2 linked regions of the Methylocaldum szegediense genome follow. Each later gene encodes a partner of the first gene's protein in a complex. Links are inferred from orthologs where the notes say so. Each region holds a gene or a part of one and is shown on either strand. Other genes may lie near its edges.

Region 1 (14,748 bases):
AGAAAAAGTCGCTACCTAGTTCCCGGCGCTCCGATAATTGCATTTGTTGGCTGCGAGATTTCCACTTGGTGACGATCTCGCCCGTTTTATCAAGCTCATCGACAATATATTCAACTGACTTTATATATTCCGTAATGAACGGGAGCGCTTTCGGAAAGTTAAAAGTTCCCCAGTTTCTATGCACCTTGAAAAGGTTTTCCCAAATAAAGTTAATGTCATTAAACTTATCGAAGTACTGGGCTGTACGGGATAATATTTTCCGAGGCTCGAAGGCCGCTAAGAAAGTCCTTCCTCTATTGAGTTTTATCTTTTTTGTTCCCTGAGCTTCGTAGATGGCTTTCACAATATTATGAAAGCGATTCTTGGTATCGCTGGAAAGCGCTAAGATTTCATTTTCGGAGAGTCCGAGTCTTTTTAGCCATCGATGAGTCAGAGTTCTCTCCATCGTATTGCGGAATTTTTCCCAGTAAAATTTTTCTGATGCAATTTCGTTTGTATATTTAAATCGACTTTTGCAAGTCAGTTTTATTAGGTCGCTAAATAAGGTAAACAATTGTTCAGGTTGTCCCCACCTGCCGCCCAGGAAGTATTTGTTTCCAGGCATATAACTATATTTTTGGTGATGAGCATCGAGGTAAACAAAGGTCGATAGATCGATGGTGCCGCCGTCAGACGTTCTGTTTCCATAAGTTGGAGAGCCGTGCACAGCGTGAAGGTCATAGTAGACTGCAGCCTCTTTTGCGAGATTGGTTACGATACGATCCAGATAATTACGAACGTTTTGGGGAGTTACTGGATAATTTAGAGGTAAACCTAGATCTCGTTTTAATCCGTACTCAAAAATCTTTTCAAGCTTCCACGGTTGGTTAGAAAAATAGCGGTAATGGGCAAATCTCAGATGGTTCCCGATGCGGACAATAAGAGCTGCCTTTTCACCTGTTGCTTCACGGAAGAAGGGTAACTCTATTACCGCGAGAGGGCGTACGGTGTCGATACCGTTTTTAGTGGCAGCCAAACCATAAATGTATTCATGGACAGCTTCTGTTATTCCTAGTTTTCCGTCGCGATGGCTTTGCTTGGAGTGATTCAGCCAAGCAAGAGGAGTAATGCCGATTCCTTTCACCGTAGCATCCATGTAACGAATTCGCTGGTTTACATCTACATTAGAAAGTTCACCAACCCAGACGGTGCGGCCATCACCTAAGGCGCTGCCAACACATTTATCGTCGGAATCTTGATAGCGGGTTGCAAAGAATGTTCGGGTATGGTCGGTATCTAGGTCTTCGCGAGCTGTCTTTTCGTCAGCCTTAAACCACGCGAATAAATCAAGAACAAAATTTTCGATTTCGGTGCTTTTTCTTGGTAATTTTATATCTAATGTTTTAGCGAGCTCTTGATTAAACAAAACTAATCGAGCTCCTCTAATACGACTTACCGGGACATCTACGTAAAAATGGGAGCCAAGGGATTTGAAGGAGTGGATTCCATTGGCAAGTCTTAAATTTTCGTGCTTAGAAAATGGTGGGAGAAATCGATTGAAAGCAATATCTGGCAAAGAATATCGCAAAAAGGCCAACATGAAGTATTTCCGATTTCTAGAAATAAATGGTTGTACGTGCCACGTGCTTGATGCTGGCACTTAATAATAGATTTTTGTTTTTTATTTAATCGGTTTATGTTTTTGCCAATGACATACTGCTGACCTCGCTACGGGTCGCGTAGGCAGGCCAGTCATCCGTGTAAGAGCTTAGCGGGTACCACGCCCTATTAACCGGATTAGAAGTAAGGTATTTTAGTATGAGGCGAGCGCAACGTAACCCGGCTCGTAGGATGGGGTGAGCCAGGAACTGCATCATTTGCGTCATTAGCTCCAAAGGACCTTTCGCGTCTCACCCACCATGGTCGTCAAGTGGTTCAAAAAAAGTCCAAAGCCTGCCGCCTCTGAGCGTCACGGTAGTCGATCCACCGCAGTCCAGCGGGGCTCCACCTGTGCTGGAATGCGATGAAGTCAGGAGCTACGTTGGTCGGAAAACCACACCGATGTGGCTGTGGATCGCCTTCGCCCCGCACACCCGACAAATCGTAGCCTACGCGTTGGGTGACCGTACAGAAGCCACGGCCCGCCAACTGTGGGATCGTCTTCCGTGTCGCGTCTCGTGTGATTATTTACCGAGAAGGAGTTATGCTTGGTTCGAAGCCCGGAGCCTTCTCCAGGAGATATTCGGTTCGTCCAAGTGAGGTTTCTCTCCATGCAGATTCGTCTTCATAAGAACGCCCGTACCACCCCGGCGGTTCGGCAGGCCATTCAAGCGTCCACGTTGAGCGAGCGCGCCTTGGCCCAAAAGCATGGCATTAGCCGAACGACCGTCCGCAAGTGGAAACACCGCTCCTCGGTCGAAGATGCCTCACACCGGCCCCACACCCTCAGAACCACGCTCACGCCCGCCCAGGAAGCCATCGTGGTCTACCTCCGCCAAGCTCTGCTCCTCCCCTTGGATGATCTCCTGGCCGTGACCCGGGAATTTCTCAATCCCGCCGTGTCCCGTTCCGGGCTAGACCGCTGCCTGCGCCGCCACGGGGTGGCGTCCCTCAAGACCCTGCTTCCGCCTACAGAGAAGGCGAAGGTCAAACCCTTCAAGGCCTATGAGCCCGGCTTCCTTCACCTGGATGTTAAGTACTTGCCCGCCATCGACGGCGAACCCCGCCGATACCTGTTCGTCGCCATCGACCGCGCCACCCGCTGGGTCTATGTCGCCCTCAAGCCCAACCGCTCCGCCTTAAGCGCAAAGGACTTCCTCAAAGCGGTGATTCAGGCCGCGCCTTTCCGCATCCAGAAATGCCTGACCGACAACGGCTCGGAGTTTACCGACCGTTTCCTGACCCGAACTCGGCAGCCCTCGGGGACGCATGAGTTTGACCGCCTCTGTACTGAACAAGGCATCGAACATCGCCTGATTCCGCCGGGACGGCCCCAAACGAATGGCCTGGTGGAACGCTTCAATGGCCGCATCGAGGAGGTGTTGCAAACCCATCACTTCGATTCAACCGCCGATCTGGACACCACCCTGCACCGCTATGTCGAGCTGTACAATCATCACATTCCCCAAAAGGCCCTACGCCATCTCACCCCGATCCAGGCTCTCAAAAACTGGCAACTGTCCCATCCTCATCTTTTTCGAAAGAAGGTTTACGATCTTGCGGGACTTGACATCTAGTTAATCACTACCCCCGTGGGGAGAGACCCGCTTCAAACTCACTCGCTGCCGAAGGCAGCTTCTATTCGAGCGTACATCAGAGATGAAAACGCTCTAGTGATCAGTAATTCAGCCCCCTATTCGTTAGTCCCAGCTATATCCGCGAAGCCAAATGTCGTGGTGTTTTTATGGCTGTCGAGTGATTAACCCATTCTGCCCCCATTATACCCTTATACTTTTCGGAGACCGGATCTTGCCGTAATGACGAGTGAGCCTTGGCTGCGGTTTCAAATTCGCTCACGGCAGGAAAAAACAATATTGCGAAGTAATAGGGGGCTTGATGGATAGGATTACGAACGAGCGGCCTTACGGCGAAATCGGTTGGCGTGTGCCGTCCCAACGCATCGAGGCAACGCTCGTCTCTAAGCTGAATCTCGCCTACTTTCAGAATTCCGTCCCGATGCTTCGGGAGCTCAGCATCGTGAATGATGCGACGGAGACGATAAAGGATCTCGAGCTCCGCCTCGAATCCGTTCCGGCGTTCCTCAAATCGAAAAGATGGCGAATCGATGAAATCGAGGGCAGCAGTCGCTACCACATTACCGATCTGGACGTTCAGCTCGATGGAGCACTGCTCACTCGTTTGACCGAAGCCGAGAAGGCATCGGTCTCTCTCGTTTTGTACCGGGTTTCGGTGCTGCCCGAGGAACTGGTGCGATTCGAGTGTACCGTTGAACTTCTGCCTCGGAATCAATGGGGTGGCTTGTCGGATTTGCCGGATTTGGTTGCCGCCTTCGTTCAGCCGAACGAACCGGCCGTGGAGCGTCTGCTCAGGCAAGCCGCCGAGATTCTTCGCAAGAACAAAAAAAGCCCGGCGCTGGATGGCTACAGCGGCGGCCCGAAGCGGGTATGGGAACTCGCTTCCGGTATCTGGAGCGCGATTGCATCGATGGGATTGAACTATGCCCTACCGCCCGCGAGCTTCGAACATAAGGGGCAGAAGATTCGCGGCCCGGCGCAGATCGCCGAATCCGGTTTGGCCACTTGTCTCGACCTCGCGCTTCTGTTCTGTTCGGCCATTGAACAGGCCGGTTTAAACCCGCTGCTGGTCTTTACCAAGGGGCATGCGTTTGCGGGCGTCTGGCTCAACCCGGAGGAATTCTCGACCACTGTGGTCGATGACGTCACGGCCTTGCGCAAGCGGGTCAAGCTGAAAGAACTGCTGCTGTTCGAAACCACTCTCGTCACGCAACATCCGCCGCCGCTGTTCTCCTTTGCCGTCCAACTCGGAGAGCAACAGATTTCCGAAGAAAAGGAAGAAGACTTCGAGCTGGCGGTAGACATCCGCCGCGCGCGCCTGCAGCGGATCAGGCCTTTGGCGAGTGCTGAAACGCTCGTGCTAACGACATCCATCGAGCCATTCCAAGTTGCCGAACCGCGAATCGAGGACGCTCCGGATTTACCGGACGAGGAAATTGTCGAACCCGATCCCGCCACCCTCAATCCCAAGGATCGGTTGATTCGCTGGCAACGTAAGCTGCTCGATCTGTCGCTACGCAATAACCTGCTGAATTTCAAAGGCGGAAAGAAATCCCTCAAACTCGAAGCACCGGCTCCTAGTGCGCTCGAGGATCTTCTGGCCGAAGGCCAGGCTCTGAAGCTTTTGCCGAGGCCCGACCTCATGGACGGTGCCGACCCGCGCAATCAGGCCATTCATGAGGCACGAGTACGCGAAGACCTACGGCGCGAACATGCGCGCGATGCCTTGAAGCGTCGTGAGGTATTCGTCGACCTTCCCCCGGAAGAGCTCGAAGTGCGGCTCGTGGAACTGTACCGTGCGGCTCGCAACATGCTGCAGGAAGGGGGAGCCAATACTCTCTATCTGGCGTTCGGCTTTCTGTCCTGGATACGGGACGACAAGGCCGGCCAGCGTTATCGCGCGCCATTGATACTCGTGCCGGTCACGCTGAATCGCAAGAGCGCACGCTCGGGCTTCACCTTGACCTTGCACGATGACGAACCACGTTTCAATCCGACGCTGGTCGAAATGCTGCGTCAGGATTTCAAGCTCAACCTCGGCTTCGCCGATCGCGAGCTGCCCAAGGATGATTCCGGACTGGACGTGGCCGCCATCTGGAAGGCGGTGTCCCATGCGGTAAAAGACATCAAGGGTTGGGAGGTCACGGAAGATGTCGTGCTGGCGACGTTTTCCTTTGCCAAGTATCTGATGTGGAAAGACCTGACCGACCGTATCGACCAGCTGCGCGAAAACGCGGTGGTGCGACACCTCATCGATACGCCGCGCGAGCCCTTTCCTTCCGGCGTACCTTTCCCGATCCCGAATCAGCTCGACCGTGAATTCAGGCCGGACCAGATTTTCTGTCCGCTTCCGGCGGATTCCTCTCAGCTTTCGGCCGTCATGGCGGCCGCACGAGGCAAGGATTTCGTACTGATAGGGCCGCCCGGCACCGGCAAGAGCCAAACCATCGCCAATCTCATCGCGCAATGCTTGGCGGAAGGCAAGCGGGTGCTCTTCGTTTCCGAAAAGATTGCGGCGCTCGATGTGGTGTACCGCCGGTTGCGCGAAGTGGGGCTAGGTGAATTCTGTCTCGAGCTGCATTCCAGCAAGGCACGCAAGCTGGACGTGCTGGCACAACTGCAAAAATCCTGGGAGGCGCGCGGCGATATCGACCCCGAAGCATGGCGCCTCGAAGCTGAGCGGTTGAAACGTGTGCGTGACGAGCTCAATGCCTATGTCGAGCGCCTCCATCTCCGGCATGCGAACGGCATGAGCATTTACGATGCGATCGGACGCGTGGTCGACGGTAGGGACGTGCCGGTGATCGGCCTGTCATGGGGTAGAGCGGATGTCCACGACAGGGCGTCCCTGGACGCCATGCGGGAGCTAATTGACCGCTTGGATGTGAACGTTCAGGCCGTCGGACAGGGAGCTTTGCAGGACCATCCTCTTGCGCCTATCGGCCATAGCGATTGGTCGCCGAGCTGGCAGCAAAGCCTGATCGATGCCGTAAGCAGCGTCATTCCAGCCGTGAATGCCTTGCAACAGGCCGGCGAGCGGTTCATTCAAGCCGTAGGGCTACCGAGCGTGCCTTTCGACCAGCGGGCGCGGAGCGCCTTCGCCGTGCTGGCCCGCGCACTACCGAACGCCGCCGGGCGCGATTGGCGCTTCGCCCTGCGTGTTGACGCGCGTTCGATCGCTGATCGCCTCAAAACCGGTACCGCGCTCTTGAGCCAACATCGGGCGCTGCGCACAGCGTTCTCGCCGAACGGCACAGAGATCGTCGTCGATGCCGATCCCGATCTACAAGGGATGCTCGACGAGATTTTCCAGGCGAGAAGCAAGCTGTCGGTTCAGTACGCCGACGAGGTCGAACGTTTGGATCTTCCTGAGCTCGCAGCTGCTTGGAAAAAGGCGGAAAAATCGATTTGGCCGTTGTCGTGGTTTCGGAAACGCAAGGTTCGCAAACGTCTTTCTACCGCGATCGTTGCTAAAGGCAAGCCGCGCATCGCACAGGACATCCGTTTGCTGGCCAGAATGGCGCGCTTGCGCGAGCAAGGGTTGGCACAGGTCGAACGACAGCTCGCCGATTATGAGGATCTTCGGGACATTACCGCAGGCCTTTGGAACGGCCTGAAAACGCGTGTGGAAGAAATAGAGCAGGTCCTGAAATTTCAGTCCGCTCTTTCCAGCGCTATAGCGAACCTAGCCAGAACACCCGAACAGATCGGCGCCGTTAAATCGCCGCTGGAACGCTTGCTCGGTGATGGCAACGTTTTCCTAGAACCTGGTGGCCCGATCACAGCGGCGGGCGAAGAATATCTTAAAGCCTACGAGGCGTTGCAGCCGGCCATGGACCGCCTGGTTTCGGTCGCGAGCTTTTCGGAAACCGCCAAGTGCGATTTCACCGAACTTACCCTCGGCGAAATCGCCGAGCGGTGTGCAAGCTTCGTTCGCCTTCAGCATCGACTGAATGCTTGGTGTGCTTGGTGCAAGGTGCGGGATGAGGCCCTAGCGGTCGGACTTGGGCCGCTCGTAGAGGCCATCGAACGCGGCACTGTGGCGCAGGGCAGCATACGCCGGGCGTTCGAGACCAATTACAGCCGCTGGTGGTTGAACGCGGCGGTGGACGAGGAACCAGTCATCCGCAGCTTCGTATCAGCCGTGCACGAAAAGCGCATCGACGATTTCCGACGGCTCGACGACCGTTTCACCGAGTTGACCCGAGCCTATATCCGAGCCCGATTGTGCGCGGATTTGCCGACTCAGGACAGCGTCGCACGAAACTCGGAGTGGGGCATCCTCAAGTATGAAATGACCAAGAAGCGGAATCACACGCCGCTTCGTCAGCTCATGAGCAAGATCCCGACGGCGCTGACCAAGCTAACGCCGTGCTTGCTCATGAGCCCGCTTTCGATCGCCCAGTATCTGGTGGCCGATGCGACCGCGTTCGACGTCGTCGTCTTCGACGAAGCCTCGCAGATTCCGGTGTGGGATGCAGTGGGAGCGATCGCGCGCGGCAAGCAGGTCATCATGGTCGGCGATCCCAAGCAGCTGCCGCCAACCAGCTTCTTCGATCGCGCCGAATCGGATCTGGACGATGAGGATGTCGAGGGCGACTTGGAAAGCATCCTCGACGAGTGCCTAGGGGCGAGACTACCGACCATGAACCTGACCTGGCACTACCGCAGTCGTAACGAGAGCCTGATTGCCTTCTCGAACCATCGTTACTACGAAGGCTCGCTCGTGACCTTCCCGTCGCCGGTGACTGAAGATCGGGCTGTGAGCTTCCACTATGTGAAGGGGGTGTATGAAAAAGGCGGAGCTCGCGTCAACAAGCCGGAGGCAAAGGCGCTGGTGGCCGATCTCGTGGGGCGGCTGAATTCGCCGGGCTTCCGCGAATCCGGGCTGACTATCGGCGTGGTGACCTTCAATGCCGAGCAGCAGGCGCTGATCGAAGACTTGTTGGACGAAGAGCGCCGCAAAGATCCAGCCATCGAGCCTTATTTTAGCGAGACGGAACTGGAACCCGTGTTCGTGAAAAATCTGGAGAGCGTCCAGGGGGACGAGCGCGACATCATGTACTTCTCCATTACTTATGGCCCGGATCTCCACGGTGCGGTGTCGATGAACTTTGGTCCCATGAACCGTTCAGGCGGCGAGCGCCGCCTGAATGTCGCCATCACCCGTGCCCGCCACGAGTTGCGCGTGTTCTCCAGCCTCAAGGCCGAACAGATGGATTTGACGCGAACCCAAGCCGCGGGCGTGCGCGACCTTAAGCACTTCCTCGAATTCGCCGAGCGCGGCCCGCGCGCCCTGGCAGAAGCCACTCACGGCAGCCGAGGCGGCTTCGAAAGTCCTTTCGAACAAGCGGTAGCCGCCGCTCTCGCCAGCAAAGGTTGGGAATTGCACACTCAGGTTGGTGCTTCGGCGTTTCGTGTCGATCTGGCGGTCGTGCATCCGGACGCCCCCGGCGCTTATCTGACAGGTATCGAATGTGATGGGGCGACCTACCACCGCACCGCCACTGCCCGCGATCGCGACAAGTTGCGCGAGCAAGTATTGCGCGGGCTCGGTTGGGAAATCATTCGTGTCTGGTCGACCGATTGGTGGATTGATCCCGAGGGTACGCTGGAGAAACTGGACGAGAAGCTCCGGTCGCTTCTGGAGGCGAGCCGTATTAAACGCGCCGAAGCAGCCGAGCAGGAGGAAAGCCCGTTCCTTATGCCGGTAGAGACGATGACGGAAGCGTAAAGGAAGTTCGGCTTCCGGCACGATCCTCGACGCATCCGGAAATGACATTGACGCAAGTCTTGTAACGGGTGGTTCAATCTGGCGGGCGGCGCATAGGAACTAGGAAAATTGACCTTTTCGCCGATCATGCGCCAACTGAGGTATATACCAAGAACGCCAGTGAAAGACTAATCATGCAGTATGCCGTGTATTGGGGAAGCGGGCCCGACTTGAGTGGTGGATTGCATCGATCCGGAAGCTTTCTTCGATACGTCTTACGACGCCACGTTGACCCGGATGATTATTCACATCGATGCGGGACCCGGGTGTGCTGCCAACCGTGCGCTTTAGCTATGCGCGGCGGGCGAGTACCGCGCTCAACACCTCCCGATAAACCTCGACGATATGAGCAATCGGTTGTGCGGCCACTGGTTTAATAGGAACATGGCAGCCGCGAGGCGGCCGAAGATGTGAACGAGGAGTCCCCGCGAGGAGCGGACTTTGCAGGCCGTCTCCATACCGGTTTTCGCCTAAATCCAGTTAAACAACGCTTCAATGGGCTGGTGAACCTCGACACGGCCGAGGAAGACAAGCGGTCGGCGGCATCGAGAGGCGGCTGTCCCGGCATCTTTCGCACGGGCGTGAAGACCGTGAACGGGAGCGAGGTCCAGCGCGACAGGTAGTCGTAAGCCTTATCGGCAAACAGATATCGATAGCCCAGGTTCGGGGCAATCTGTTCGGTACCGGGCAATCGTTCAAGTTTGCCGCCGTCAGAGCGATAGAGCGGGGTCGGGGTAAAGTGCCCGGCCGCTCATCGCCGATCACGCGGATTTTCACTCCAGGTAGGAGAGCTTCTTGGTCGAACAATAGCCGCTCGCCGCCAGGTCCGGGGCAGCCTTGGCAGTATACTGCCGGGTTTGCTAGGCCTGCACTACCTAGGAACGATTCGGCCTTCCTGATCCAGGAGGCGGGCGCGCCCGCTGGACCCCAGCGTTCCAACAGCGCGGGAAACCCATCGGCGAGCCGATTCAGGCGCCGGACGAAGCCGCCGTTGTGGACAGCTGGGGAAACTCGTCGCGCTAAGAGCGCCGCGCATGCTCGTACAGCGCTTTGACCTGGCACGTTCCATCGAAGATGTCGCATCAATAAAGGGCGATGACCTCTTCATCCCTAAAGCGCAGGTCGACACAGGGGGCGCGCGCTCTGTTAGCTTGTGATTCAGATTTAAGTGGGCGCGAAGTCTGAGTGCAGAGCCCGTAGGCTAGGTTGGAGTTTTGCGGAAACCTAGCATTTCCATGCCTCAATTGCCGGGTTTCGTCTTCAGCCCTGCCCACGATTCTCGTCAACAATCATCGAGATACCGCTTTCGTCATTGAGGTCAACATCGGGTTGATGAGCTCAACGGCCAGTGCCTCGAAGCTTTCGTCCAGCGGATCGCTGCGCCGGTAAACCGTCTGGTAGTAGACATTTATGCTTTCGCCGGACTGGAATTCCGAACCTTCCCAGATACTCCGCGCCTGTCTTAGGGCATTGAGCCTGATAGCTTCCGGATCGCCGCCGAGTCTGGCCGGAGGGTCTTGTAGGCAGCGGGCATAGGCGTAGCTGGTTTTGGGGAAGAAGGGGAGCGGGGCGGAGAGACCTTGCCAATAAGCGTTCAGGAGTTTGGTGAGCTCGTGCTCGGGATCGGTAATCGCTTGGAACGTGAAGGTCTGTTTGGGCGTGTGCAGTAAGGATTGAAGCGTCGCGCCTTCGGGGGCGATCAGGCATAGCATCAGGTGACGAAGCCACAGGTTGAAGAGTTGGCGGGGAGAGGGTTCTTCGAAGCTGTAATCGATCAGACCGCTGGCGCTGACGTCGGCGAGCGAGCCGAGGAGGCGCAGGCCGTTTGCTTCGAAGTCGATCGGCAGGGGTTCGAAACGCGGTTTGACGAGGTCTGGGAGCAGTTTCACGGCGAAGCTCTGGACCAGCCGTTGCTCCTTGCTGTGCAGCGCTTCGCCGAAGCGGCCGTGGGGCAAGAGTCCCTGGGCGTCGGCGAGCAGCAAAGCGCTTTGTGGTTTTCGATCCAATGCCAAGGCGTTCAGAAGGTTCTGCCGGACCAGATTTCTCGTTGGGTAATCAAGACCGAAGGGTTCGCGAACTTCGAATTCCGTTGCGGCGTCTTCCAGGATCAGGTTCAGCCGCCGCCGCAGTAGATACCGGACAGGGTTGCCGAAAAAGTAGGCGAGACTTTCCGGGTCGACCGTTCGCCATTCCTCTTCGGGGTCCGGAAGAGGGCCGGCGAACAAGGGATCGGGCTCCTTATTGCCCCGTCCGATCAGTTGTGCCGCGGCTAGCCAGGTCGACGAAAATCCGGGCAATCTCGGGTCATGCCGGAAATAACCGGGATCGAACGGCTGGAGCGGATGTTCGGTTAGGAGATGGGATTCGAGGTCGCCCTCGGCCAGTTCGCAACTTTGTTTCGCGACGTCGATCAGTTCGGACACCAGCGGGGAGGGCGGCAGCTGGGTATTATCGCGAACGCTGCGGCCGACATAGCTGAGATAAAGCACTTCCCGCGCCGACAGCAGCGTTCCCAGGAAGAGATAACGGTCGTCGAGCCGGCGCGATCGGTCTCCTTTGCGGGGGTGTTTCGCCATCAGGTCGAAATCGGGAGGATGGCGCTCGCGGGGGAAACTGTCGTGATTCAGACCGAGCACGGCGATGATTTTGAACGGCAGGCTGCGCATGGGTACCATGGCGCAAAAGGTGACCGCCCCCGTCAAGAAGCCGGCCGTGCCGGAGGGCTGCGAAAGGCGGTCGGCCAGCCAGCGTTTGATTACCCGGATTCCGACCGGTGCGCCGAAGCCAGCTTGTTCCGCGAACTCCCGCAGCTGATCGAAAGTGCTACGCAGCTGGAGCAGCAGCGTTTCGTCCTCGTCGCGCGGATCGAACAGTCGGTCGATGAACGCGTTCAAGCAGTCGACCCACTCTGGTATGGACTGTCTGGCCTTGAACCGGTCCGCCCATTCGAACAAGGTTTCCAGAAATTCCGCGAATCGTTCCAAGATCAAGACCCGGCTGCCTTCGATATCGTCGTACGGCAGGGTGTCGGCGAACAGTGGAAAGCCGTCGCCGGCCAGTTCCTGCGGTAGGGCGTAGCCCAGCATCAGGCGCTTGAGGCCGTCGCGCCAGGTGTGGCGTGGGATGTCCGGCAGCCGAAATTCGGCTTTGTGAGCGCCGTCTCGTCCCCAGCGGGTGCCGACCGCCAGCGCCCACTGATGGATCATGGGAAGGTCGTCTTCGCACAGCCGGAAACGGCGTTGTATAGATGGTTGTTCCAGGTAGCCAAGCGTGGTGTCCGCCGCGAATCGGCTTTCCGGTAGGTCGAGCAGGGCGAGAAACGTGTCCAGGAGCGGCTGCTCGTGAGCCAATCCGCGGTCGGCGATGCTGAAAGGAATCGGCGGAGTGTCGCGGCTTTCGGCGAAGACGGCTTCGATATAAGGCGTGTATTGTTCGATGTCTGGCGTCAGCACGGCCACGTCGCTCGGCTTCAGTTCTGGATCGGCGTCGAACAAAGCCAGAAGCTGATCGCGCAGGACTTCCACTTCGCGCATCGGACTGTGGCAGGCATGGATTTGCAGCGAACGGTCGTCCGTTCGTATGACCAAACGTTCCGCCTTCCGGCGGTCTATCGGTTCCAGAATATCGGCCTGAAGTATGTGTAGCAGCGAATCTCGGGGTGGCTCTGGCTGAAACAGGTCGTGGATCTCTGGTTGTTCCGTCAGGAGATCGAAGAATTCGCGGCCCTGTTTTCCCAGGGACGCCAACAGAGGATTTCCCACTTCCAGGTACAGATCCTCCGGAGAGCGGTCGCCGGCCATGTGGCCGATTTCCCGTTCGTCCCGGATTTCGCCCCAATACGTACGGCACGGGTTGAGCGCGTACAGGTCGACCTCTGTGTGCTTAGCAAGCGCGTTCAATACGTCCAGAAACGCCGGCGGTAGCGAGGAGACGCCGAATACGGTGATGCGCCGCGGCGGCAGCCGGTCGGCCGCCGACTCGGATTCGAGCGTTGTCTTAAGTTCGTTCAGATAGTGGGCCCGATGGGGTGTGGTTTCCGCCGCGGTCAGATCGCGCCACAGCAGGGCTTGCCAATGCTCGTCGTTACCCAAACCCAGAGTCTCGCCGCGTTCCCAGGCGGCAATCCAGTCCGGTCGGTACATCAGGTATTGATCGAACAAGTCGGCGATTCGCCGGGCGAGCTGGAACCGGCGCAACTCGTCGCCGTTCTGTAGATAGCCGGAAAGGCGCGGGGCTCGCTCCAGGTTTGCAGGCAGCTCTAGCCAGTCGAGTATCCGGAACGTGAGGACCTCGCAGGAGAAGGGCGAGCGTCCTGGGAGTTCGCCCAGGAGTTGCTCAAGCAGGCTCCAGATGAACGAGGCCGGCAATTGAAAACGCACGTTCGCGCAGATGCCGAGCCTATCGGCAAGGCGCAGGGAAAGCCAGCGTCCCATGCCGAGGCTTGGAACGATGATGGTTTCCGGTTCGAAAGGGGAGGTCGGCGGTGACGGGTTGGCCGTCAAGAATTCGGCGAGAAATTCCAGTTTGTTGGATTGGTAGAGGCGGAGCACGGGAGGTTGGTTTGGTTTCGTTCTCGAATACCCTTGCTTAAATCCGCTTCCAGGGAACGGGAAAGAGTAGCACTACCGCGCAATGAGCGGACCGCGCCGGGGCCAGGGCTACAAGCTCGCGAGGTGCGGCATCGTACGCCGGGTCGAACGACGAGCCCCAGGCTTTGCAGGGCCGCGGAAGTCAGGCCAGGCCGGGATTCCGCAAAGCGACACACCCGGCCTGGGAGGTCTCTCCTTATTTACAGAACGGCGCGCCCGTTCATTTCATGCCTTGCCCAGGTGAGGCCATTTATAGCCCCTGATCAGGCCTTTCCAGTAAATCACCGGGATGATATAGCGCTTCAGAAGATACATGCTGTAGCGCTCCTTGCCCTGGTCGAACGGGAAGGTTTCCTTGGGCTTCAGGTCGTAGTCGAATTCGGCCAGAATCAGTTTCCCGTAGCCGGTGATCAGCGGGCACGAGGTGTAGCCGTCGTATTTGGCGACCGGCTGTCCACCGTTCATGACCGATAGCAGATTCGCGGCCAAGACCGGGCTTTGCGCGCGAATGGCCGCCGCCGTTTTGGATGTGGGTAGACTGCTGGCGTCGCCTAGGCTGAATACGTTGGGATAGCGGACGTGCTGAAGCGTTTCCTTGTTCACGTCCACCCATCCGCCCTCGTTACCGAGCGGGCTCTTTTTGAGGAAATCGGGGGCGCTCATGGGCGGAACCACGTGGATCATGTCGTAGGGTTGGACGACGTTTTCTCCGGTGTCCAGATTCTTAAACACCGCCTCTTTCGAATCGGGGCGCAGTTCCACCAGATTGTGCTTGAAATGGACCTCAATGTTGCGCGGCTTCACCACCTGCTCCATGAGGCTGGTGGCGTATTTCGGCGCGCTGAAGATAGTGGGTGTTGCGCAATAATAGACGACGCGCGATTTGTCGCGAATGCCCTGCTTACGGAAATAATCTTCCGCCAAGTACATGATTTTCTGCGGCGCTCCGGCGCATTTGATGGGCGGCGGCGGAAAAGTGAACACGGCGTTGCCGCCCTTGAAATTCCGAATGTTTTCCCAGGTGCTGTTGACGGTGTCGTAGCTGTAATTGCTGCACACTCCGTTCTTGCCTAGGGCTTCTTTGACTCCCGGAATCTTATCCCAATCGATCTGCAGCCCAGGACAGACGACTAGGTAATCGTAGCCGACCTGC
Region 2 (15,146 bases), 1.9 Mb from region 1 along the record:
CGGACATGTTCGAAGAGGCCGGATTGGCATTCCCGCCGCGGAATTGGGACGAATTCGTCGAGTTTGCCCGGCGACTCACCCGCGATACCGACGGCGATGCCCGCACCGACCAGTACGGATACGGGCATGCCGAAAACCTCGAATACTCACTGCCTTTCGTCTGGCAGAACGAGGGCGAGTTTATCGATAGGCGAGGCCGTATCGCTTTTACCGAGCCTGCCTTCGTCGAGGCGCTGAATTTCCTTCGGAGGATGAAGACGGACGGGATCGCCGTGATGCCTTCTGACGTCGGGGCTGCCTGGAACATGGACGCTTTCGGCCGCCGGCGCGTCGCCATGGCGATTTCGGGCTTGTGGGCAGTGAATTTCCTGAACGAGACTTATGCGAGCGTCCCATACCGTGTGGCTTTGTTGCCGGTCGGAAAGAGGCCAGCTACGGTCGCGTTCGCCGTCGGCTACGGCATCCCCAAACGAACCCGAAACCCGGAGTTGGCTTGGCGGCTGCTTCGCTATCTTACCGGTCCGGAAGGCGGGCGCATCTGGGTCAAGTCCGACATCGGGCTGCCGGCGCGCCGTTCGGTCGCGGAGGAGTCGGCAATCGAGCATGATCCCGTGAAACGGGTCTTTCTGCACAGTCTCGACCACGCCCGGATTTGGCAATTCCGGGTGAACCAGCGCATCCTGGACGAAACCCAGAGTGCCCTGCAAGCCATTTTTCTCACGGATGCAGATGTTCAGCCGATGCTGGACGATTTGAGGTATCGGGTGGAAAGGAGAAGGCGGTTTTACGCCGACGTGCCAGGCGATGAATCGCAAAATGGGTCCGGGGTGCCGCGCTGACATGTCCCAATCTCGCCGCGAAGCCCTTGCGGCTTATCTCTTTCTGCTTCCGGCGCTCATCGTCCTTTCCCTCTTCGTCTTCGGTCCGCTGGTTTTCATCTTTGTCGTCGCATTCTTCGACTGGAGTCTTTTCCGGGCCGAACAGTATTGGGTCAGGGCGGCGAATTTCGTCGAACTGGCAGGTGACGAGCTGTTTTTCACTGCGCTGCGCAACACCACGGTCTATGTCCTGGGCGTGGTACCGGCTCAGACGCTGCTGGCCTTGTTGTTGGCGCTCGCCGTCAACCAGAATATCCCTGCCCGGGGATTTTTCCGCGCCGCGTTTTACATCCCGGCCATCACCTCGTCAGTAGTAACGTCCATTATCTTCTTGTGGATCTACTCGAAACCGGGTTTGCTGAATTACGCTCTATCTCGGTTCGGCATAGAGGGACCGGACTGGATCGGATCGCCCAAATACGCACTCGGTGCCATCATGGCGTTAAACGTCTGGTCGACTTCCGGCTATTTCATGGTGGCGTTTCTCGCCGGGCTTCAGAATATCCCGGCCTCGCTTTACGAAGCCGCACGCATCGACGGTGCGGGTCCCTGGGCGCGATTTCGGTATGTCACAGTGCCGGGGCTCAAACCGACTCTATTTTTTGTGGTGGTTCTGGGGATCATCGGTTCCTTCCAGGTATTCGATCAAATCTACATGATGAGCGCAGGCGGGCCGGTCAACGCCACCACTACGCTCAGCTATTTCATCTACAACAGCGCTTTCCGCTATTTCCGCTTCGGTTATGCCGCGGCGGCGGCCGTGGTGCTGTTCGCCATCATCCTGTTCGTCACCTGCGTGCAGCGGAGGATCGTCCGTCCGGAAGCGCCATGATGAAACCCAGCGTCGTTCGAACAAGACTCGTGCGACTGGCCGTCCTTGCGCTTCTGCTTGTGGCCGCCGGCGTTTTCACGCTGCCCTTTCTTTGGTCTTTGTCGATCTCGTTTCAGCCGCCGGGCGATGTGTTCCGCTGGCCGATAAAACTCGTTCCGGACCCATTTACGCTCGAAAATTACCGGCGTCTTTGGACCGAAATCCCGTTTGCTCGGTGGTTGCTCAATAGCGCCGGTGTCGCGCTAGCCGTCACCTCGGCAAATTTATTTTTCGACGCCCTCGCCGGCTATGCCTTCGCCCGTTTACGCTTTCCGGGGCGGAACGTTCTATTTACCCTGCTGCTGGCGACGCTAATGGTGCCCGCCCATGTGACTTTGGTACCGAAATTCATGCTCCTGAACGCCCTGGATCTCGTGAATACCTACACCGCGCTGGTCGCACCGGCCATGGTGCAGGTGGTCGGCATCTTTCTGATGAAACAGTTTTTCGAGTCCCTCCCCCGTCAGCTGGAAGAAGCGGCCTTCATCGATGGCTGCAACCGGTTCCAAGTGTTCTGGCGGGTGGTGTTACCGACCTCGAAGCCCGCGTTGGCGGCGCTGGGTATCTACACCTTTCAGGGCAATTGGAACGAATTCCTGTGGCCTTTGGTCGTTGCTACTACCAGCGACCGGTTCACCCTTCCGGTCGGTCTCGCCATGTTCCGCTACGAGTTCAAGGTCGAGTGGACAATGCTAATGGCCGGAGCGGTGCTCATTGCCCTCCCGACCTTGATCATATTCCTGGTCTTCCAGCGACTGTTCATCCAAGGCATCGCCACAAGCGGATTGAAGGAATGACTCGCGCGAGCGCGCTGTTCAGGGATCGGTTTGAAGTGGCCAATCGGGGAATTGTTATTCCCGCATTCCGCTGTGCTGCATGCGGAGTACGAGAGTTTCGTAGGGCGGGTTAGCGCAGCGTAACCCGCCTTCCGAGGCGCAATCCTCACTCCAAATCTCACGCCCGAATGTCAATCGGTGCTGCCCACTCCCAGGAATACTGCCCCAGCTGAACGAAGCGGTGAAAGCTCGAGTGCGGCCAATCGGCGGCGCGTCGCACCCAGCCATGTTTAACCGGGTTGTAATGGATGTAGTCGAGATGGGCATCGAAATCGTTTTGATCACGTATGGCATGTTCCCAAAACCGCCGCTGCCAGATGCCGCGTTCGCGTTTCATCTCCCTTCGGGTCGATTGCCGTTCCCCCGGCGCAATGGCACGCGCGAAAGCCGACTTGATCAAGCGCCAGCGAGTCGAAAAATCGGCATCATTGGGCGGCAAGGTCCAAAGGCAATGTAAGTGATCAGGGAGTATGACGATGGCGTCGATCCGGAACGGCCTTTGAGTTCTCACGGTACGAAAAGCTTCGCGTAACGCGTCGATGTTGTCGGTGAGCAAGCGACGGCGACGTTCCAGCAACGCTACGGTAAAGAAGTATGACCCGCCTGGGATAGAGGCTCGGATGTAGTTGGGCATGGCGAAAAGTTTGGTCGATGTCTCGCGTTCCCGGAAGGCGGGTTACGCTGCGCTAACCCGCCCTACGAGCTCCGCCAGCGGCTAAGCGGATGTCGATAAGGGAAGGGCCCCGAACACTTTGCAGAGTGCCGAAAGCAGCATTACCACCGATATGGACGTCACATTTTTGGTAAGTGCCAGGATTTTCCGACCGGAAAACAAAACTGGGATTCCATCTGTTTTGCAACATGAGCAGAGGGATCTACGCGGCTTCCTGGAATCGTGCGAATTCGTCGAGGTAAGGCACGGCGTGGGCAATGATTCGGTCGATGGATTCCTCGACCGGGCCTTGGACGGCCTCGTTCGCCTCGTCCGGCGAAATCGGCTTGACCCGAGCCATCAGCGCTTCCATCTGGTCCTTGGGGTTCAATACATCGAGCTTGGCGACCGCACCGACCGGCCACCACACGTCTTCCCGAGTCCAAAAGTCGGACAGCCGGCAAACCAATTCGGCCTGCTCGAACTCAGTCCTCTCCGGAGTGGGCCGCCCGGACGGGCGCATACCGAGCTCGGGAAACCGCCCCGGCTTCGACCAGCCGATTTCAATCGTGAACTCATCCGTATCCTTTCGACTGGGGACCAGAATGATGAAGCAATGGATCGGGTTCTCCAGAATTCGATGGTACACACGCTCGCCGGGGAAGAGGTATATCGATTTGCTCTTGAACGGTTTAAAGGTGGGTAGCCTCGCTTTCATCTCGCGATCGAACCTATCGCGCAATGCCTTGCCATATTCTTTTCGCATGTTGCCCCCTGTCTGAAAGGAAACCGTTACCCGGAATTGAAACCTAGGCGATGGGTTTTTCCCGCATTCCGCTGCGCTGCATGCGGGCTACGAACGGTAGCCCGGATGGAGTGCAACGAAATCCGGGGCGAAGGGGCTTGAGGCTTTTCGGGGAAGACTCTAACCCGCTTCTGCGAGCCGAGGCGCGTCGAGTCCTGCCATCAAGAGTTCGTCCAAAGCCTCGATCAATTCCCGGCGAGGCCTGTCTCGGTAGATTCCGGTTTTCCGTTCGGGCGCGATGCCCCTCAGAAACAGGTAAAACACACCGCCGAAATGGGTTTCGTAGTCGTAATTCGGAAGCCTTTGCTTGAGATAGCGGTGCAGGGCGACGGTGTAGATGAGGTACTGGAGATAGTAATGCTCGCGTGCCATGGCCGCGGCCAGGCGGTCGGGGGTGTAATCGGCTGCGGTGTTGCCGAGCCAGTTGGTTTTCCAGTCGAGCAAGTAAAAGCGGCCGCCCGCTTCGAATACCAGATCGATAAAGCCCCTCATATAGCCCTCGATATGAGCGAAGTCGAGTTGCCGGGCAGCCTCGGCATAGCGGCGGTCACAGCGGAAGCGGGGATCGGCGAGGAGTTTCCGTAAACCCTCGGAATCGCCGCCACGCAAGGTATAGGTGAATTCCATTTCGGCCAAGCGCTTTTCCGCCGGAATGTCCGATAGCTTGAGCCCGCTCTCGTCGAGCGTCGCTTCGAGAGCGGTTTCGATCGTCTGGCGCACGGTTGGCGTCCAGGCGTCGTCGATGCCGTGCGCTTTCAGCTTGCGGCGGACGAGTTCGCCGAGCCGTTCAGAATCCCGACAGGTGAAATCCCACTCTTCGAGAATGGCGTGCAGGCACGAACCGGCCCTGGCGCCGCGCGGAAACGCGAACATCGAATCGCCCGCCGCTTCCGGCAAATCGGAGTCGGCTGGAGTGTCGTAATCCGGTGCTTCGCTGTGCCGCCCCGTGGTCAGACCGGAGAAGCTGCTCATTCGCCAGCTCGGGTAGAGCGGCGGACGCCGGAAGGGGTGAACGGCCAGCGCCGGGCCGGTGTCCGCTCCCGCGCCCCGGTAGCGGACGGAACGGGTTTCGACGAATCCGACACTCACGCAGCCGGGCGCTCGCTCCGCAAATCGCCGGATATCGGTCGCGATGAAGTCGGTATCGGCATCCTGCAGCCTCGATTCCAGGGCGGAAAGCGGGTCGTCCTCCGGCGCCGTCGAGCCGCCGTGCAGCAGCCAGGCCATGGCGGTGGAGTGAAAGCCTTCGCTCTTGTCCCGGCCGTTTCGAACATTGCCCCAAACGACATGGCAGCGGTACACGGCGCGCGTGAGCGCCACGTAGAGGAGGCGCAGATTTTCCGACATTTCTTCCAGAACCGCCTGGCGGCGATTTTCTTCCAGCTGCGCCGAACCGAGATCCAGAAGCGACTCGCCCTCGCTGTGCAACAGTACGGACGGCGCTTTTCGCTGCCGCAGCCGCCCGTCCCAGAGAAACGGACAGAACACGATCGCGTATTCGAGCCCCTTGCTGGTGTGTACGGTGACGATCTTGACGCGCTCGGCGTCGCTCTCCAGCCGCAACAAGGCGGTTTCGTCGTTCTTGGAAGGGTTTCGGATGGCGCGCTCGAACCAGCCCAGCAGCGCATCGATGCCCGATTTCTTGCGGCTTTCCACTTGCAGCAGCTCGGCCAGGTGCAGGAGATTGGTCAAACGCCGCTCGCCGTCGCGGAATTTCGGCAAATGCTCGGTGATGCGGGCGTCCTCGAACCAGCGGCGGAACATCGGCATGAAGCCTTCGCTCAGCCAGAGGTGATGATAGGTCTGGAAGCGATCGAAGATCGCATCCCAAGCGCCTTCGTCCTTTTGCAGATCGAAAATGGCGTTGGCCGTGAAGTTCATGAGCTCGGTCGCCAGTGCGGCCTTGAGCAGCGGTTCGCGCCCCGGCTGGGCGATCGCGCGCAGGATCCGCTCGAGTTCGGCAGCCTCGGGACTCGACAACACACTCTCCTGCCCCTGGCGCACGCTGGGGACGCCGCAGGAGGTCAGTGCTTCTTCCACCAAACGCGCCTGCACATGGGTGGAGACCAGCACGGCGATGTCGCCGCCGTTAAGGTTCCGATCGCCCAAGCGAGCCTTGCCTTCGCTTCCGGCGTTGAGTAGCCGGGTGATTTCGAAAGCCGTCGTCAGTGCCGCCAAACGGCTTGCTGTGCCTTTCGAGTATGGTTTTTCCTTGCCTTCGTCGTCCTGTTCCGGCGGGAGCAAGAGGAAACGAAACGGCTCGCCGCTATCGTCTTCGATCTCCAACGCGGCACGCTGGCGTGTGGCGGGTTTGACCTCCGGGTAGGGAATCTCGTCGAGCAGGAACGGTCTCGGATGGCCGGCGAACAAGGCATTGACAGCAGCGATGAGGTCGCGCTCGGAGCGCTGGTTGGTTTTCAGCGTGCGGCGGCTGATGCGCTCATGGCCGCGCGCTTCGAGGTAGCTGAAGATGTCCGCGCCGCGGAAACCGTAGATCGCCTGCTTGGGATCGCCGACAAAGAATACCGGCGAACCGCCGTCCCCGTAGACGCGGCGAAAAATGCGGTATTGAATCGGATCGGTATCCTGGAATTCATCGATCAGGGCTGCGCGGTAACGACGGCGGACGGTCTCGGCGAGACTCTCTCCATACTCCGAGTCCAGCGCAGCAGCCAGACGGTTCAGCAAGTCGTTGTAAGAGACGATCTGCAGCGCATTCTTGCGCCGGTCCAGTTCGGTATTGCAGAACTCGATCAGGCGCGCCTTGAGATGTTGAAGCCGGGCTTCGAAAGCCCGCCGCAGAGCTTCGTGCGTTTCGATCAAGGATTGGCAGCACTGGAAGAACGGATGCTGCGGTGGTTCAAAGCCTTTTTTGACGACAGTGGCGAGCGTAGAGGATGAAAAACGGCGAAGGCTTTCGGGCAAGTCGAGCAAGGGCGGGACTTCCGGCAATACGACCGGCTGAGGCATCCGCTCCGCCGCCGGCCATCTCGAAAAAAATTCCGCGGTTTCGACTAGCCAGCGTTGCAAGTTCTCGGGTTTGACGCGGGCTCGGTTGAAGCCGGGATAACCGAGCAGTATTGCTTCGATATCGGTTCTTTGGGCATGCCAGACTTCCGCGGCTTCCAGTAAGGCCTGCCCGAAGCGGGCGATGACTTCCTCTTCGCCTGGCGGTTCGGGGGGTACCGCGATTTTGAGGAACGGCTTGCCGACATGCGGCTGAATTTCACTCAACCAGACATCGGGCGATTGGTTTTCCTGAGCCAGATACTCGGACCAAACTGCGGACGCGAGATAGACCTCCCGTCGCCAGAAATCGTCGACGATTTCCCGCAGTAGGTCGGTCTCGTCCGGCATCAGTTCGCAATCGAAATCCGCCCCCGATTCGAAGGCGCTTTCGTTTAGCAGCCGCTGGCAGAATCCGTGAATGGTGTAAACCGCGGCTTCGTCGAATCCGCTGATCGCATAGCCGAGGCGGCGCGTGGCAATTTCGGCCCGATCGCCGTAAAGCTCGATGATGCGGCGGCAGAATTCATCCTCGCTGTCACCGGCTTCGAAAGCGGAAAGGACTTCCCGCAGGCGCTTGCGGATGCGTCCCTGAAGCTCGGCCGTCGCCGCCTTGGTGTAGGTCACCACCAGGATCTGATCCACGCTTAGGCCGAGTTCCAAAATCAGCCGAACGTAAAGCCCCGAAATCGTCCAGGTCTTACCGGTACCGGCGCTGGCTTCGACCAGGTTCAAGCCGGCCAGCTCCGCGGCGTAGACGTCGAACTCGGGGGTAGGATCGATGGACAGTCGGCTGGAATGGCGCATGGGCGATTTCGTCTCGGTTCGTCACGTAATCAAAGACGTGCCGCATCCTACGGCACGGAGCACTCCTACGGCAACGACGCTCTGTGTTCTTGTCGATGGATCAGGAAGTTGCTTGTCGGATATGCCGATGACGGGAAGGAGACGGTTAGAGCAACCGTTCGTTCAAACCGAGTAACGGGCCGTTCGTATCCTACGGTGATCCGGAATCAATGCACGCGGGCGGATTTGCTGCAAAGTGCCGAAAATAGCGGCTTCTCGCGTCTTGGCATGAGTGCCAACGACCTTGACGAAGCCGAACATAAAGGCACTAATCTCGGTTGGAGCAAAGAAATGCCCGCGGTGTGGCCGTAGAGGCGAAGCCGCGAATGCACAACGCGCGGGCTGTTTGTGGAAGATCAACGCCGTATATCAGGGTGAGTGGTCTACTATGCCTTCAACCGCCGGAATAGTGTTCGACGATCTCGACGCGCCGGTTTTTCGCGCGTCCTTCTTCGGTCTTATTCGACGCGACGGGCGCTATCATGCCGGCACCTGCTGGCGTCAGGCGGTCGCGAGCGATGCCGTGGGCCGACACCAGCGTGTCCGCCACGGCCTGGGCTCGTCGTTGAGAAAGCGACAGGTTGTAGTCGAACGCGCCCCTGCCGTCCGTGTGCCCGACGATGAGGACTTTCAACTTGGGGTTTTCTTTCAGAAGCGCTGCCAATTGCGCGATCTGCGGCTCCGATTCCGGCTTGATTTCCGCCTTGTCGAAATCGAAGTAGATGCCATAGATCGCAATCCGCCCGTCGCGTTCCAGCGCCTGCTGCATTTCGCTGGACTTGACCACGGCGATCTTGTCGGCCTCCATCGGTTTCGATTCGACGACCGTCACGGCGACATGCGGTGTCAAAGGTCGGGATTTGGTCGCCTTGGTCTCGACCCCGAGTATCCCGACGGTCACCCGTCCCTCCGGCCCATCCCGCTCCGCCAGCAGATAAACGGTGGTGTCCCAGGTTGTCGGCATGCCGATCTGTCCGTTCCCGGCCATCCAGAAAGTGCCGGTAGACCCGGCGGGTGCGCATTCCTTTGCGCCTTTGCAGAAGAAACGGATCGTGAATCCCTTTGCGTTCAAAGCCGCCTCGTAGTTGCGCATGACTTCGAGGATCGACCGATCCGCAGGACCTTCATACCGGATCGAGGTGAGTTTCCCGGACACGTCGATCTGCCATGCCTCGGGCTTGTTCTGCTGGCCGCGCTCCAGCGCTTTGAACGGCAGCTTCAATTCTTCATAGGATTTCGTTTCGTAGAAGGTGATGACCGATCCCTCGTAACGCCCGACTAGGGCATGGTCGGCAGAACCCGCCAGGTCGGTTTTCTCCGCTTGCGCCGTCCCGGAAATAAAGGCAGCAGCCGCCAAAAACAAAAATGAAATCCCCAATGGCATTTTCATCAGTTCACCTCAAGCTTTCTAGTTGTTCGGGTATTTCGAACCCGCGAAGCCAGCAGCCACATGGCCGCCAACGTACCGCGTCCGGCCGAAGCCTTCGTTCATTCGGACACTGATCGTTCGGCTAATAGGCTTCTCCTGGTTAGGCGGTCGCCTTGGGCCGGGTCGAAGAGTTCTGGAACCTCCCCGGAGAGGTTCCCAGTGGACGCGCTATTTCAGGGGCAATGGTTCGGCATGCCCTGCCAACAAGCGTAGCGAAAGAATTACCAACCACACGCCGCCAGCACCATACAAGGCAAACATCACCCAATACCCCAAGGGCTGACCGGCTCTCGTAAACTCCAGGCGGCCTTTCAGACCGTTGGAACCGCATGGCAACCAACCGGTTTTCAGCGAGCGCCAATCCATGGCAATCAACCCCACGCCAAAGAACAGAAACAAAACGCCCTGAAACACTGCCATGTTTGCACCCTTGTCGATGAAAATTGCTGCACTTTATCGGAAAACTCGGGCCGACAACCACCCCAAAAGTGCGCCGGCACCCGCGACGACGAAACCCATCAGAACTGCGATTATCAGGGCCAGCGGCCAAAGGTTGTGACGGCTTGGTTCAATTGTTGCCTCCACGACAACCCGAGCCATGAGCGTTGCGGGGAATGCCAAAGCCGGCACGGCCGTGCTTCGCCGAAAGCTGAATCGAAAAACAAAGGACAGCAAAACGCTTGTCGTAAAAACAACGGTTACGCCAATTCCGAAAAAGGAGTTGGGCAGGCTTACACTGGCGTACGGAATGTTCCAGAAGGGAACTCCTACGATGAAGAAACACAATAAGAATGCACCAATACTTACTTTTTTTGCGCTTCCCACACGATGTTCCGTCATGGCACTCCTTCTCACAGGCAACGACTATCGAGCAATGAACGTAGGACGTGAACGCAGGCGACTGGAGGTTTGGGCCCGCAAGCCTGCGCGGCTTTTCGCCGAGGTCCGGCGGAATGATGGGTTTGGCCGCATATCCGTTGTGAATACCTGCGACGTTACATCAACGGTAAATAGACGTCCGTAATCATCTCCGCTTCCCTTACATTCGGCCCGACGTTAACGTAGTGAAAAATCGCGGGAAAATTTCCAAGCGTTTCGCCGCTTCGAGGCAGCCAGGTTTTGTAGAGGTAAGCGGCAGCCCGATTATTGGAGCGGGACCCGACGTCGCGCGCGCGAGCGCATCGCAAGCTTGGAATTGTCTTTGTCCTGATCCCGTAAGGATTTGGCGCGACGTCTTCGTCGATGGACAGGCAAAAGTCGACACGATGTTCAGCGGGTGGTGTGCTGAACGGATCAGTGTAGTGAAGTCCGTAGCTACGGTATTTCATCTGGTCCAGAAATCGGTTCTCAAGCTTCCAAGCAATCAACTTTAGCACTGTCTCATATTCGAGCGCCGGTAATCCGTGATGCTCGATCACGGCTACCTTGGTTTCGGGAAATGTGACGATCTGAACATCCATACTGCAATAGCTTTTATCGTGCGGCACGATGACGAAACGTAGCGTAGTCACTGGCGCTGTCTGAAGCGTCTCGGCAGGCCGGGTTTGCATCTCCGAATCTTCGCCGCTCAGGCATCGGGAGGAAGCGCGCGTATGATGCGGGCCGGATTTCCTGCGGCGATCACGTCGGAGGGAATGTCACGGGTGACGACACTTCCCGCACCGATGGCCGATCGATCGCCGACCGTCACTCCGGGGCAGATGATCGCTCCGCCTCCGACCCAAACATCGGAGCCGATGGTGATCGGCCTGGCCGATTCCAGCCGCTTACGGCGCTCGGCGGCGCGGATGGGATGGGTTGCCGTGTAGATTTGCACCGAGGGGCCAAAGAGCACATTGCTGCCGATGGTCACCGGCGCGACGTCGAGCACCACGCAATTGAAGTTGAAGAAAACTTTGGCGCCCAAGACGATGTTCGTGCCGTAGTCGCAGAAAAAGGGCGGCTGAATCCAGGCATCCGTCTCCTTTCCGAAGATCTCGGCAAGCAGACGCCGTCTCTCCTGCCGCTGGTCTTCGCGCGTAACGTTGAGCCGCAGGCAGAGGTCACGGCAACGGTCGCGTTCCCTGCGTAATTGCGGGTCGAGCGGATCGTAAAGCGCGCCTGCGAGCATCTTCTCTTTTTCACTTTTCATGAAAGGTCGGCCTCCAGCCTGACGTTTATAGGCGTGTGCCATAGCGAACGTTCCGCCTTGAACTCATAGCTGCCCCGTTCGTACCGAAAAACATCGGCAATAGCCTGAAAAGGCGGCATTCCTCATACCTGATCCAAAAGTGTAGCGCGGGTATGGAAAAACTTAGCCTCGAGCATTCTCGCGTTTGTAATTCTCTGATGATTCATGGGCGTGGAGTTGCAATGAGAGCGTTTTTCCAAGGTTGTTAGCCTTGATCCCGGCCCGCCAGGACCGTCGGATCCGCGCCATATTGTTCGACACGCCTGCCCGCATGAACCGCTCCATGGCGAGTGCATCGATGTCGCCGTGAAGTCTGCCGAGAAGTAACCCGCAGTACCTTACTCTTTGTGAGTGAGCTATGCCCTGCAATTCCGTTTACCAATCAAACGAGCACATGTAGGCCGGAATGAAGCGTCAGCGATCGTCGGTGCTCGATTGGTCGAGCCAAACCGGGCCGAGATCAAAAAGGCATAAGTAGTTTTTCCTTGAACTCTCGAACCGGGTAATCATCGAAAAATTTGGACGATGAGAAAAAGGAGTTCGAGATCGTATCCGTAAGCCCCGACCAGTTGAGTTACGGAGCCCGAATGGGCTTCGTGGAAAGGCTTATGTCGATTTAACTCCGGGCTCGAGTCGTCATCACACTAATACCATTATGGGTAAATAATGAGAGAAGGAGTTCGATTATGAAGTCCTATATATTAGCCGTTGCGCTGTCTTCAGCTCTGGTTGCCGGGCCGGTAATGGCCGATAACGACTTTCAGGCATTGAGCAAAATGTCGGGCGCGACCCCGATGACCGAGGGACAACTCGCTGCCGTCGAAGGCGGTCATGTAAATCGTGGCGGCGGCTCGTGCTCCGGTTTCGCGAACCTCTGTCTTAACATTGCCATACCTACGGTGGTCGGGATCAATGTCGGTGTTTTCAGCAAGCATACCAACCAGACCATCGTGCAGACGACGACGCAGTCCATTAGATAAGAACAAGCGCAAGGCCCATACGGAAGCTTAAACCGGGCCGGACGATAAGGCGGGGGAACGATCTATGTTCCCCCGCCTTTTTGCGTCAAACAGGAATTGATGGGGGGCTCGTTTGGAATCCCGGTCCGTACACCATCCATTTTTTTCGCCCGCCGAAAGCCGACACATCAGACTCGGCCAGTGCGGCTCATGCCGGACATCCTTGTCCGGCACCTTACGGGCGGCTTTGCCGTGCACCCGTTCGTCGAAAACGAACGGGAACCTGCGGAGCACGGCACGAAGGGCGAGTCTCAGGGAAGAGAAGAGTAAACTGGCACCCATCCTCCAGGAGAGGATTGGGACGCGGAGCGCCCGCGAGGGTGAAAAACAAGGATGTTTTTCATCAATCCTGCCGGTTTGTCGTTTCTCACCTTACCCTACGGAATGTCGGTTGTAGGATGTGGTAAGCGAAGCGCATCGTTCGCGGGTGCCATCGGTGCGGTTCGTTCCTCACCGCACCCTACAGTGTAGGACGTGGTGAGGGAAGCGAACCGCATCATTCGCGGACTTCCGCCACACTCACTCCGTTTCCGGCGATCAAGCCACTTGCCGCACGTTATTTAGCAGGACCTCGACCGTCTCTTCCCGCGCCTCGGGTTCGATGCCGTTGAGGCTGCGGTTCAGCGCGCTGATGATGGCGAGCACTGACGCCGTGACGATGTTGGCGTTTATGCCGACGCCGTACCGGATGCCGGGAATGTTGTCGATCGCGGCTTCGACGAAGGCAGCCGCCTTGGCATCGGAGCCCTGGCTCATGGAGCGCTCTTCATAGGACTGCACCCGCACCGCTCCCCCGAGCGCATGGACCACGGCATCGATGGGGCCATTGCCTTCGCCTATCAGGGTGATCTGTCGGCCGTTCGTTTCCAGCATGAGACGAATGCCCTGAACCGTTCCGTGCTCGAACAAATGATGCCCGAGATAGCGGATAGTCGTTGCCGGTTCCAGATATTCCTCCGAGAACATCCGCCAAAGTTCGTCCGGCATGATTTCGGCGCCGGTGGCGTCCGCATGGCGCTGCACCACGCCGCTGAATTCCACCAGGAGCCGGCGCGGCAACGACAGACCGTAAGCCGATTCCAGAAGATAGGCGATGCCACCTTTGCCGGACTGGCTGTTGACCCGGATGATGGCGTCGTAAGAGCGCCCCAGGTCGGCCGGGTCTATCGGCAGGTAGGGTACTTCCCAGAACGCATCCGGCCGCTGATGGGCCAGACCTTTCTTGATCGCGTCCTGATGTGAACCGGAAAAGGCCGTAAAGACCAGATCGCCCACGTAAGGGTGGCGCGGATGGATCGGCAGGCGGATGCAGTCTTCCACCGTTCGCGCGATGTCGTTGATGTTCGAGAAGTCGAGGCCCGGGTCGATGCCCTGGGTGTATAGATTGAGCGCCAAGGTCACCAAGTCCACGTTTCCGGTCCGCTCGCCGTTGCCGAACAGGCAGCCCTCGATCCGTTCGGCTCCGGCCATGAGCGCCAGTTCCGCTGCGGCTATCGCGGAGCCCCGGTCGTTATGGGGATGGACGCTTAGAACGACGGCTTCACGCCGCGCCAGATTCCGGTGCATCCATTCGATCTGGTCGGCATAGATATTGGGTGTCGCCATCTCCACCGTCGCCGGCAGGTTGATGATGACCTTGCGCTCCGGCGTCGCGCCCCAGGTTTCCACCACCGCGTCGCAAATATCGCGGGCGAACTCGAGTTCGGTGCCGGTGAAGGCTTCCGGGCTGTATTCGAGCACCCATTCGGTTTCCGGATGCGCTTCCGCCAGTTCCCGCACCAGCTTCACGCTGGAAACCGCCATCGCGATGACCTGGTCGGGGCTCATGCCGAAAACGATTTCGCGGAACGGCCGGGCGGTCGCGTTGTAGACGTGGACGATCGCGCGGCGGGCGCCGTAGAGCGATGCCATGGTACGCCGGATCAGGTGTTCGCGGGCCTGGGTGAGCACCTCGATGGTGACATCCGCGGGGACGTGACCGCCTTCGATCAGCGTTCTGACGAAGTCGAACTCGGTTTGCGAGGCGGAAGGGAAAGCGACCTCGATTTCCTTGAAGCCGATGTCCACCAGCTTCTTGAACAAGCGCATCTTGCGCTCGGCATTCATGGGCTCGAACAGCGCCTGATTGCCGTCGCGCAGATCGGTGCTCATCCAGATGGGGGCTTGGGTGATGACCCGGTCGGGCCAGGTGCGGTCCGCGAGTTGGACCTTGGGAAAGGAACGGTACTTGGTGTTCGGCTGCTTCAACATGATCTTTGACTCCTGAGTTTTCGTCGGATGCGATGGGTGTTCGGGGCGGCGACGAAAAGGTTGCCGGGCTGCCGCGAGCGCAAGGCCAGGCAACCGTGTTGAAGTCGAAGCAGGCACAGGGAAAGCATCAGGTCGTTCATGGTTGTACTCCAGGAAAAGGCGTCGGATGGACGCAATTATCCCGCAAGGGGTATTCAGTCGATCGAAAAGGAAGGTGAGGAGAGTTATCTGCCCGCGAGGGGCAGAAGCAGCCCGAGGCCCAAGGTAAGAGCCGGAAGAGGAAGGATGGCGGACTGTTGTCGCTTCATGACGTCACGCTAACAGGGAGCGACCCGAAGTGTCAATACGAATTCGATGATAGACAAGGCCATTGTGTCGAGGGCG

What was found.
Region 2: the proteins of recC (region 1) and recB are in contact, whole or in part, in a cryo-EM structure (PDB 5MBV), measured with the Escherichia coli proteins. The link is inferred for Methylocaldum szegediense from one-to-one orthologs.

The regions. Positions count from the first base shown.
Region 1 is NZ_OX458333.1:4,046,995-4,061,742, forward strand. What follows is about bases 10,096-13,918. They hold recC (exodeoxyribonuclease V subunit gamma), read right to left. Parts: upstream 13,557-13,918; coding sequence 10,296-13,556; downstream 10,096-10,295. Other genes in these bases: QEN43_RS17605 (NAD(P)/FAD-dependent oxidoreductase), read right to left, coding at 13,821-13,918. Also shown: QEN43_RS17585 (protein adenylyltransferase SelO family protein), read right to left, coding at 1-1,579; QEN43_RS21855 (IS1 family transposase), read left to right, coding at 1,990-2,238; QEN43_RS17590 (IS481 family transposase), read left to right, coding at 2,250-3,215; QEN43_RS17595 (DUF4011 domain-containing protein), read left to right, coding at 3,535-8,967; more of QEN43_RS17605, read right to left, coding at 13,919-14,748. UniProt on the Escherichia coli protein: A helicase/nuclease that prepares dsDNA breaks (DSB) for recombinational DNA repair. Binds to DSBs and unwinds DNA via a rapid (>1 kb/second) and highly processive (>30 kb) ATP-dependent bidirectional helicase.
Region 2 is NZ_OX458333.1:2,182,110-2,197,255, reverse strand. The notes cover bases 3,963-8,183. They hold recB (exodeoxyribonuclease V subunit beta), read right to left. Parts: upstream 7,856-8,183; coding sequence 4,163-7,855; downstream 3,963-4,162. Other genes in these bases: QEN43_RS09315 (hypothetical protein), read right to left, coding at 3,963-4,003. In the rest of the region: QEN43_RS09335 (ABC transporter substrate-binding protein), read left to right, coding at 1-839; QEN43_RS09330 (carbohydrate ABC transporter permease), read left to right, coding at 841-1,710; QEN43_RS09325 (carbohydrate ABC transporter permease), read left to right, coding at 1,707-2,546; QEN43_RS09320 (REP-associated tyrosine transposase), read right to left, coding at 2,704-3,219; more of QEN43_RS09315, read right to left, coding at 3,461-3,962; QEN43_RS09305 (OmpA family protein), read right to left, coding at 8,289-9,284; QEN43_RS09300 (hypothetical protein), read right to left, coding at 9,492-9,743; QEN43_RS09295 (hypothetical protein), read right to left, coding at 9,777-10,163; QEN43_RS09290 (AraC family transcriptional regulator), read right to left, coding at 10,319-10,873; QEN43_RS09285 (sugar O-acetyltransferase), read right to left, coding at 10,891-11,454; QEN43_RS09280 (hypothetical protein), read left to right, coding at 12,180-12,473; leuA (2-isopropylmalate synthase), read right to left, coding at 13,050-14,762. UniProt on the Escherichia coli protein: A helicase/nuclease that prepares dsDNA breaks (DSB) for recombinational DNA repair. Binds to DSBs and unwinds DNA via a rapid (>1 kb/second) and highly processive (>30 kb) ATP-dependent bidirectional helicase.